Regions from separate parts of the Arthrobacter sp. UC242_113 genome, predicted to be linked through region 2. Evidence: riboswitches for the same ligand, from Rfam matches in the RefSeq annotation. Region 2 holds a riboswitch; each other region holds the start of a gene.
The links. Region 2 has a riboswitch for cyclic di-AMP ahead of ACHMXB_RS20790 (hypothetical protein). Riboswitches for the same ligand answer to the same signal wherever they lie in the genome.
Positions count from the first base shown of each region.

Region 1 (2,195 bases), 140 kb from region 2:
CATGTCACAGGAATGAGAGTGCTCACTCGGTTTGGCTTAGAGCCAGAGGGTGGGATCAACGACTTCCCCGTTGACCATCACCTCGAAGTGGAGGTGGCAGCCGGTGGAGGCGCCGGTGGTCCCGCTCAGGGCAATCGCCTCACCGCGGGTGACCTTTTGGCCAACCTCGACGCTGGAGGACGACAGGTGGTTGTACGTGGTCTCCAAGCCGTTGCCGTGGTCGATGACCACGCGGTTGCCTCCCCCGTACGGATGCCACCCTGAGAACGTGACCTTGCCGCTGGCCGCAGCAAGCACCTGAGTGCCGCACTGGGCGGCGAAGTCCTGGCCGCGGTGGAACTCTCCGGCGCCGCCGGTGATCGGGCTGACCCGGTAACCAAACGGCGAGGACTTGACCAGCGTGGTCAGCGGCCCGCCCAGGGTGCCCACAGAGGCCGCACGGCTGATGCTGCCGGCAGACTGGGCACTCAGGAGCTGCTTAAGCTTTCCGTCCGGGTCTCCGGTGGTGGAGACGGACGTGCGGCTGAAGTCGATCTTTGCTGCCGCTTCCGCCGAGACCTTCGGCTGGGCCGGTGCGGCGGCGGACGCGGATGCCGCTCCCTGCTGCTCTCCGGCAGCCAGGACGGGGCTCGTGGCGGGGACAGTAACAGTCAGCAGCAGGCCGGTGGCAGCAAGGGCCACTCCAGCTTTTTGCCCCACACCACTGGCCGAAGCGAAATCCGTAACCTGCCGGAACGGACCCCGACGGCGGCGGCGCGCTTCGCGCTGGGCGTCCCGGGGACGGTCCGCGGCAATGGCCTCCGCGAGGCGCGGCTCAGGAGCGGGACCGGACGCGCGGCGGCGGCCCCGGGCATTCTGCATGGACAAGTACTGCTTCCTCTCTGGATAGCCTGCGAAGTTAGCTGTCGGATTCGGGTCAGAGAGTTCAGACCCGGCCCGCCATGACAAGCCATTCCGGCACAGGGGTATCCCGGGAGGATTCCTTCTGCGGAAGAGACTTGCTGCTGCGGACTTCACCCCAAGGCTGTAGAAACAGCCGGTTGTGGTTCCCCCGCCCCTGCCAGTAGGTGACTCGTGCTACTGATCTGCTGGCAAGGTTCGGCTCCAGATCAGGTAACGCTTTTGCATCGGCGTTGCTGTTTAACTATAGGCGATTAAGGGACGCAGTAATAATTCCGTTATATTCGCTGTGCAAAAGAGGTGGGTCATCCTGCCTGCAGATGTCAGACAGGACAAAGCACCCGGCCGACCGCCGCTTTTCGGGGCTAACCCACCCTGACGAACACGTGCGCAGCGACTTCCGGCGGCAGCTCAAGGGCACCTTCGAACCCGGGCACCCGGACCGAAATGTACTCCCCCACGCGTTCGAGCGAGACGGCGGCGCCGGGCCGGATCCCGCCTTCATCCAACTGCACCAGCAACTCCGGCTCCACCTGGATGGGTTCTGCCAGACGGCTCACGGTGACCCTGGATTCCGGAGCATAGCCGGTCATGGCATCGAGCAGGTTCACCACACCGTCCGAGAACGGGCGGGCAGGCTGGCCCCCAAGCGCGGCCAAGCCGGGAATCGGGTTGCCATAGGGCGATTCCGTGGGGTGGTCCAGCATTTCGTATATCCGGCGCTCCACGCGTTCACTCATCACGTGCTCCCACCGGCAGGCCTCGTCATGAACGTAGGCCCAGTCAAGGCCGATCACGTCGGCGAGCAGGCGCTCGGCGAGCCGGTGCTTGCGCATCACCTCGGTGGCGCGCTTCCGGCCCACTTCGGTCAGTTCCAGGTGGCGGTCACCGGAGACGACGACGAGTCCGTCGCGCTCCATCCGGCCGATGGTCTGCGAAACAGTGGGGCCCGAGTGGCGGAGACGTTCGGCGATGCGTGCCCGAAGCGCCACGATGTTCTCTTCCTCCAGCTCCAGAATGGTGCGAAGGTACATCTCCGTGGTGTCGATCAGATCCGTCATTCAGCTCAGCTCCTCGAGCCCAGTATTTGTGTCCGTCCCACCGTACCGCGGGCCCGCCGCACCGGGATCCGGCAAGCTGCAGCGGCGGTCCTGTATGACGGCGGCGCAGCACCGGCTGTCTGCCCGTACGTCCAGTGCCAGCTTAGCCTATTTTGAATTAGTCCGGATAATCCGCGGACCTGTGACGGGGGCCATCTCAGTGACTGGACTATGACGTGGGCGTGTTCCCGCGGT
Region 1 covers NZ_CP171968.1:58,217-60,411, reverse strand. Annotated here, with positions in the region: gene ACHMXB_RS00260 (M23 family metallopeptidase) at 37-861, opposite strand; cyclic di-AMP (ydaO/yuaA leader) riboswitch at 873-1,114, opposite strand; gene ACHMXB_RS00255 (metal-dependent transcriptional regulator) at 1,266-1,961, opposite strand.
Region 1: another riboswitch for cyclic di-AMP. It lies ahead of ACHMXB_RS00260 (M23 family metallopeptidase); the one in region 2 lies ahead of ACHMXB_RS20790 (hypothetical protein).

Region 2 (2,195 bases):
CCAGTTCAGCGCGCCACACGGGGAGTCGTAGCGCTCCTTGATGTAGTCCAGGCCCCAGTTGATCTGGGTGCGGTAGTTGGTGCGGTAGTCCGCCCCGGCGGTCGCCATCTTCTCGGCGGGCAGTGACTGGACGATGCCGTAGGCGCCGCTGCTCGCGTTGGTGGCCGTCGTGCGCCACTCCGATTCCTTGGTCCAGAGCCGCTTCAGGCACTGCATCTGGTCTGCAGCCCAGCCGAAGGACCCCAGCTTGCTGGCCGCGTACGCCTGGGCGCCGGCCGGATCATTCAGGGCAACAGGGGCAGCGGCCTTGGCCTTGGCAGCGGCGGCCGTCTTCGCGGCGGCGGCCTTGGCAGCGGCAGCGTTCGCCTTGGCTACCGCGGCCGCGTTGGCAGCGGCGGCATTCTTGGCAGCGGCGGCCTTGACGGCGGCAGCCTCTGCGGCGGCATTCTTGGCAGCGGCGGCCTTGGCTGCCGCAGCTTTCTTGGCAGCGGCGGCCTTGTCGGCGGCGGCCTTGGTGGCGGCCTGGTCCGAGGACTGGGCTGAGAGCGCTGCCGCGGACGGGGCCGGGAGGGCGGATATGAGCGTCTTGTCGAAGCTCAGGGTCTCCCCGGCGTCGGCAGTCGCAGCTGCCGTCGGGGCGGCGGAAGGCGCAGCCTGGTCGGCCGCCTGGCCTGCGGCGCCGACGCCAACGAGCACGGCTGCGGCAGTGGTCAGGACCGCTGCCCGGCGCCCGAAGGACGGAAGGCTAGCGGTCAAGCGGCCCCACCCCGTCGCAGGCCGAACCGGCTCTGCACGGTGACGGGAAATCTTGCGGTCAGACTGCTGGGAGGCGCGATCAGGGCGCGCCTGTGCCTTGAATTCAGACATGGTTGATTGCCTCTCAACACCTGCGGAGTTAGCTGTCGGGTTCGGATGAGGTCATCCGGCCGCACGGAAAATTCACGTGTCGGCTTCACCCCAAGGGCTGATGCGGAAAGCCCGGGACTCTGGTTCCCCCGCCTCTGCCTGAACTAGCGGAATCCGGGAAGCGGCAGAGCTGGGCGTCAATCCGGAGATGCGGCTCTAGTAGCGGCCGCACTCTATCGACCGTACAGGAGGCTTCTGGTTAAGTCACATTTAGGTAACGGGCATCACGACGACGGCGCGGCGCCTTGCGTGGGCAGCCGGACGGCAAATTCCGTCCGGCCAGGCCGGGACGTGACCTCCACCGTGCCGCCGTGCCCCTCCACGATGGACTGCACGATCGACAGGCCCAAGCCGCTGGTTCCCTCGGCCGACGCAACCCCCGGTTCACCCTGCGAATCCGCGGTACGGAGGGCCGTTTGCGCGGCTATGCCGCCGGCAGCAGAACCCTTCGCTGGCGCCGAGGCAGGCGCAACGGAAGCCTGCGCGGGGGTGGCGCGTGACGCGTCTGCGCGGGCGAAACGCGCGAAGACCTTGTCCACGAATTCGGGCGGGATGCCGGCGCCGTCGTCCGTGACAGTAATCACAGCGCTGCCGTCCGCCGAGCGCATGACCCCGGTGGTCACCGTGGTGCCGGGCGGGGTGTGCTTGCGCGCATTCGAGAGCAGGTTGACCAGCACCTGGTGCAGCTGCGATGCGTCGCCCCGAACCGACACCGGTTCCTCGGGAAGGTCGAGGTGCCACGCCCGGTCCGGTGCCATGACTTTTTCGTCGCTTACGGTCTCAATCACGAGCTGCGTAAGGTCCACGTCGCTGAGCTTGAGGGGCTGCCCGTCGTCGAGCCGGGCCAGCAGCAGGAGGTCCTCCACCAGGGCCGTCATGCGTTCCGACTGGCTCTGCACGCGTGCCAGGGACCGCTGGCCGTCCGGAGTGAATTTTTCGGTCATGCGCATCAGTTCCGTGTAGCCGCGGATGGCCGTGAGCGGCGTGCGGAGCTCGTGGGAGGCGTCCGCCACGAACTGCCGCACCTTCATTTCGCTTTCCTGCCGCGCCTCCAATGCGTTGGACACGTTGTCCAGCATCTGGTTCAGGGCGTGACCCACGCTGCCCACTTCGGTCCCGGGATGGGCGTTCGACGGCGGGACGCGGACGGCGAGTGCCACCTCACCGGCGTCGAGCGGCAGACGCGACACCTGGGTGGCCACCTCGGAGAGCTGCTCCAGCGGTTTCATGGTGCGGCGGATGAGCACCGTCCCGGCCAGGCCGATCAGCACGAGGCCGCCCAACGAGAC
Region 2 covers NZ_CP171968.1:4,550,278-4,552,472, forward strand. Annotated here, with positions in the region: gene ACHMXB_RS20790 (hypothetical protein) at 1-867, opposite strand, end outside; cyclic di-AMP (ydaO/yuaA leader) riboswitch at 871-1,026, opposite strand; gene ACHMXB_RS20795 (ATP-binding protein) at 1,131-2,195, opposite strand, start outside.

Region 3 (2,195 bases), 860 kb from region 2:
AGCTCATGACCACTCGCCCCGTGGTGTTCCCCGGCCTGCCGGTGCTCATGGGCGCGGTGCTGCTCGCAGCGGTAGGCGCGGCTGCCGCCGTCGTGCTCGGCGGTTCGTTGGTCCTGGCCCTCCTGCTCTTGCTGCTGGGCCTGGTGGCAGGCGTGCTGCTGGTGCTGCCGGTGGGCGGCGCCGACGTGCCGATCGTCATCTCGCTGCTCAACGCCTTCACCGGCCTGGCGGTTGCGGCGTCCGGCCTGGTGCTGGGCAACGTGCTCCTGGTGGTGGCCGGCACGCTGGTGGGGGCGTCCGGCACCATCCTGACCCGGGCGATGGCCGCGGCCATGGGCCGCAGCGTGGCCGGCATTCTGTTCGGCGCGTTCCGGGGAGGTTCGACGGCGGGATCCACCGCCGTGAGCGACCGTCCGGTCCGCTCGTCGAGCCCGGAGGACGTGGCCGTGCTGCTGGGCTACGCGCAGCGCGTGATCATCGTCCCCGGCTACGGGCTGGCCGTGGCGCAGGGACAGCACACCGCCGCGGAGCTGGCGCAGGCCCTGGAATCCCGGGGTACCCGCGTGGACTTCGCCATCCACCCGGTGGCGGGACGCATGCCCGGGCACATGAACGTGCTCCTCGCCGAGGCAAATGTGCCCTACGAATCGCTCAAGGAAATGGGCGAGATCAACTCCGAGTTCCGCACCGCCGACGTCGCGCTGGTGGTGGGCGCGAACGACGTCGTGAACCCCGCCGCCAAGACCACCGCCGGCTCGCCGATCTATGGGATGCCGATCCTAGAGGTGGCGGACGCACGGCAGGTGGTGTTCCTCAAGCGCTCCATGCGCCCCGGGTTCGCGGGGATCGAGAACGACCTCATGTTCGAGCCGCAGACCACGCTGCTGTTCGGCGACGCCAAGGAGTCCCTGACGAAGGTGCTGGGCGCTGTGAAGGCCCTGTAGGCTGCAGCATCCGGGGCCCGTCCGCACCCTCTCCGACACGCCCTCGTTACTGAAATGTGACTTTGGGTGCCCAAGTGCGATAGCCTCGGCCGGTGCCCTGGTTCCGCTCGGGGCATTCCCGGGCAGAATGCCGAGCCCTGCCGCTGACCGGGATCCGTTCGCTATGACCAACAGGCAGGGACGGGGGAACCACCTTTGTACCGGCCTTGCGCGCCAAGGCCTAGGGGTTAAGTCCAGACGCTCCGCCTAGCGGCGGGCAGGACCGGGTGACTCCCATCCGAACCCGACAGCTCACCCCGCAGGCATGGGAGAGGCACATCAACCATGTCACGTAAGTTCACACCCGCGCGCCACCGCGCCACCCCGACCACGTCCATCGCTTTGCAGGGCCTGCAGTATTCCCTCAAGTCCAACGCCGCCTCGGTTGCCAAGCCGGCGGCTGCCGCCGCCGTCGCTTCCGGACTCCTCTTCGGCGCCGGAGCACCCGCACACGCAGGTGCCTACGCGCCGGAGACGCCTGACGCTGCTGCTGCAGTCCAGTCCGCCGCTGGCCAGGCGCTGGCAGCACCCGCCCAGGCAGTCCCCGCTCCGGTGCAGGCCGCCCCGGCAGTTCCCGCGCCGGCAAGCGGTGGATCTGCTGTTGCCGGCGCGTCGCACACTGTTGTGTCCGGCGACACCCTTGGTGCCATTGCAGCACGCCATGGTGTCGGCCTCGATGCACTCCTCGCAGAGAACGGCCTGTCCCTGGCGTCTGTCATTTACCCCGGCGACCAGATCCTCATCCCGGGACCTGGTGCAGTTGCAGCTCCCGCAGTGCCTGCGGCTCCGGCCGTGCCTGCGGTTCCTGCCGTGCCTGCGGTTCCTGCCGTGCCTGCGGTTCCTGCCGCTCCGGCAGTTCCCGCGGCTCCGGCCCCGGCAGCCCCGGCGTCCTCCGGCATGGGAATCTACAACGCCTCCGCCTCGATTACACCGGCGGCCGCAACCCCGTCAGCCAGTGGGGTGGGTGGAGCCATTGTGGCCTCTGCCCGGGCACAGCTCGGCGCCACCCAGGACTGCACCATCCTGGTGGAACAGGCACTGCGCTCCGTCGGCAAGTCCGTCGGAGACCTCGCGCCCACGCAGTTCTACCAGTACGGCACTCCGGTTTCCGCCCCGCAGCCCGGCGACCTGATGATCAGCGCCGGACACGTCGGCGTCTACATCGGCGGCGGCCAGGCCATCAGCAGCGGCATGAATGGCGTCAACGAAACC
Region 3 covers NZ_CP171968.1:3,691,080-3,693,274, reverse strand. Annotated here, with positions in the region: gene ACHMXB_RS16815 (NAD(P)(+) transhydrogenase (Re/Si-specific) subunit beta) at 1-944, shown strand, start outside; cyclic di-AMP (ydaO/yuaA leader) riboswitch at 1,094-1,262, shown strand; gene ACHMXB_RS16810 (LysM peptidoglycan-binding domain-containing protein) at 1,269-2,195, shown strand, end outside.
Region 3: another riboswitch for cyclic di-AMP. It lies ahead of ACHMXB_RS16810 (LysM peptidoglycan-binding domain-containing protein); the one in region 2 lies ahead of ACHMXB_RS20790 (hypothetical protein).

Region 4 (2,195 bases), 540 kb from region 2:
TCTGACGTGGGAAACCTTCCAGACCATCGCCCCGTTCTCGCTGTCCATGGCGCTCGTGGGGCTGCTGGAATCCCTGATGACTTCCAAGCTCGTGGACGACATCACCGATACGCGGTCCAACAAGACCCGCGAATCCTGGGGCCAGGGCGTGGCCAACATCATCACCGGGTTCCTGGGCGGCATGGGCGGCTGCGCTGTGATCGGGCAGACCATGATCAATGTCAAGGGCTCCGGCGCGCGGAGCCGGGTGTCCACGTTCCTCGCCGGCGTCTTCCTGCTGGTGCTGGTAGTCACCCTGGGCGACATCGTGGGCCTCATCCCCATGGCCGCCCTCGTGGCGGTGATGATCTTCATCTCGGCCATCACCTTCGAATGGCACTCAGTGGCGCCCGCCACCCTGAAGCGGATGCCCAAGTCGGAAACCGCCGTCATGCTGATCACCGTGGGCACGGTGGTGGTCACCCACAATCTGGCAATCGGCGTCGGCGTCGGGGTTCTGGCGGCGATGGCGATGTTCGCCCGCCGGGTGGCCCATTTTGCCACCGTGGAGCGGACGGAAGTGGAGCTCAACGGCCGGACTGCAGCCACCTACACGGTGGACGGCGAGCTGTTCTTCGCCTCCTCCAACGACCTCTACACGCAGTTCAACTACGCCGGCGACGCCGAGCCTGACATCGACAAGGTGGTGATCGATCTGCACGCCTCGCACCTGTGGGATGCCTCCACCATCGCCGTGCTGGACGCGGTCACGGAGAAGTACCGCAGGCACGGCCGTGAGGTGGAACTGATCGGCCTCAACTCAGCCAGCACCCAGATGCGCGAACGTCTGGCCGGGAAGCTCAACGCCGCAGAGTGAGCATTATCACTTCATGACTCCCACGCCCCCTACCTGACGCGGATCAGCATGGCAGGAAACGACACGGTCCCGTTACCTTAATGTGACATTCGGAAAAGCCTCCCGTACGGTGGAAAACGTGCCTTCTTCACCGACGAGGCACTCCCGCGCTGATTGCCTAACTCTGCCGCAGCCCGAGGAACCATTCGAAGACCCATGTCCGGCAGAGACGGGGAAACCACTTTTCGGCCCGCTTGAAGCGGGCCTTGGGGGTGAAGCCGCACAGTTCCTGACCACGCTCAGGACCGCGGCCGGGTGCCTCCCATCCGAATCCGACAGCTCACCTCGCAGGCATCGGGAGAGGCTTCTTCATGTCGTTCCGCTTTATTTCTGGCCGCCGTGCTGCGGTCATCCTTGCAGCATCCGGCCTGGCCTTCACCGGCAGCGTCGCAGCCAATGCCGCCAACGCTCCGGCCCCGCAGGCCAAGGCTCCCGCCGGCGCCCCCGCGACGGCCGGACAGGTCCAGGCTCCCCTGAGCGCCGCCTCCAGCGTCAAGATCGCTTTTGAGCGCCCCGCGGTCAAGTCCACCCCCGCTCCGGTGGTGGCAGCGCCTGTCGTCGAACAGCCGGCCGTGAAGAAAGCTGCGGCCCCTGCCGCCGCCCCCGTCACTGCCGCCCCGGCTGCTGCGCCCGCCAAGGCTGCAGCCGCGCCGGCCGCAGCCGCCGCACCCGCGCCCGCGCCCGCACCGAAGGTCACCGTTAAGGCTGCGGCTCCCGCGCCGAAGGCCCCCGCCAAGGCCGCCGCAGGCGTCAACGCCACCATGCTGGCGTCCGCCTACGCCCAGATCGGCATCACGCAGGACTGCACCGCCATGGTGGAGAAGGCCCTCGGTGCCGCCGGCATCCATGTGGGTGACCTCGCGCCGATGCAGTTCCTGGGCCACGGCAGGGTTGTCTCCACCCCGCAGCCCGGCGACATGATTGTGCAGTCCGGCCACGTGGCGATCTACGCCGGCGGCGGCAAGGTCATCAGCGGTGGCATGAACGGCATCAACGCCACCATGGCCCACCCGCTGTCCTGGCTCACGGCCACCGGTCCCGTCACGTTCGTGCGCGCGGCCTAGCAGAGCTGAAAAACCGCCGTGTTCCGCTGCCTTGGGGGCGGCGGAACACGGCCCCCCAAGGTGCTCCCACCTTTCTACAAGGAGTAGGGAACACACTGGCTACGCCTGATGAAGACCGCAGACTCCGGCTGCGAGTCAGGATCTCCGGGTCCGGATTGTCCCCCATGCATTCCGGATCCGGTGCCTGCTTTAAGATCCGGCGCCTGCTTTAAGCGGGCAGGAGCCGCGCCATCTCC
Region 4 covers NZ_CP171968.1:4,014,103-4,016,297, reverse strand. Annotated here, with positions in the region: gene ACHMXB_RS18275 (SulP family inorganic anion transporter) at 1-856, shown strand, start outside; cyclic di-AMP (ydaO/yuaA leader) riboswitch at 1,001-1,203, shown strand; gene ACHMXB_RS18270 (NlpC/P60 family protein) at 1,207-1,959, shown strand.
Region 4: another riboswitch for cyclic di-AMP. It lies ahead of ACHMXB_RS18270 (NlpC/P60 family protein); the one in region 2 lies ahead of ACHMXB_RS20790 (hypothetical protein).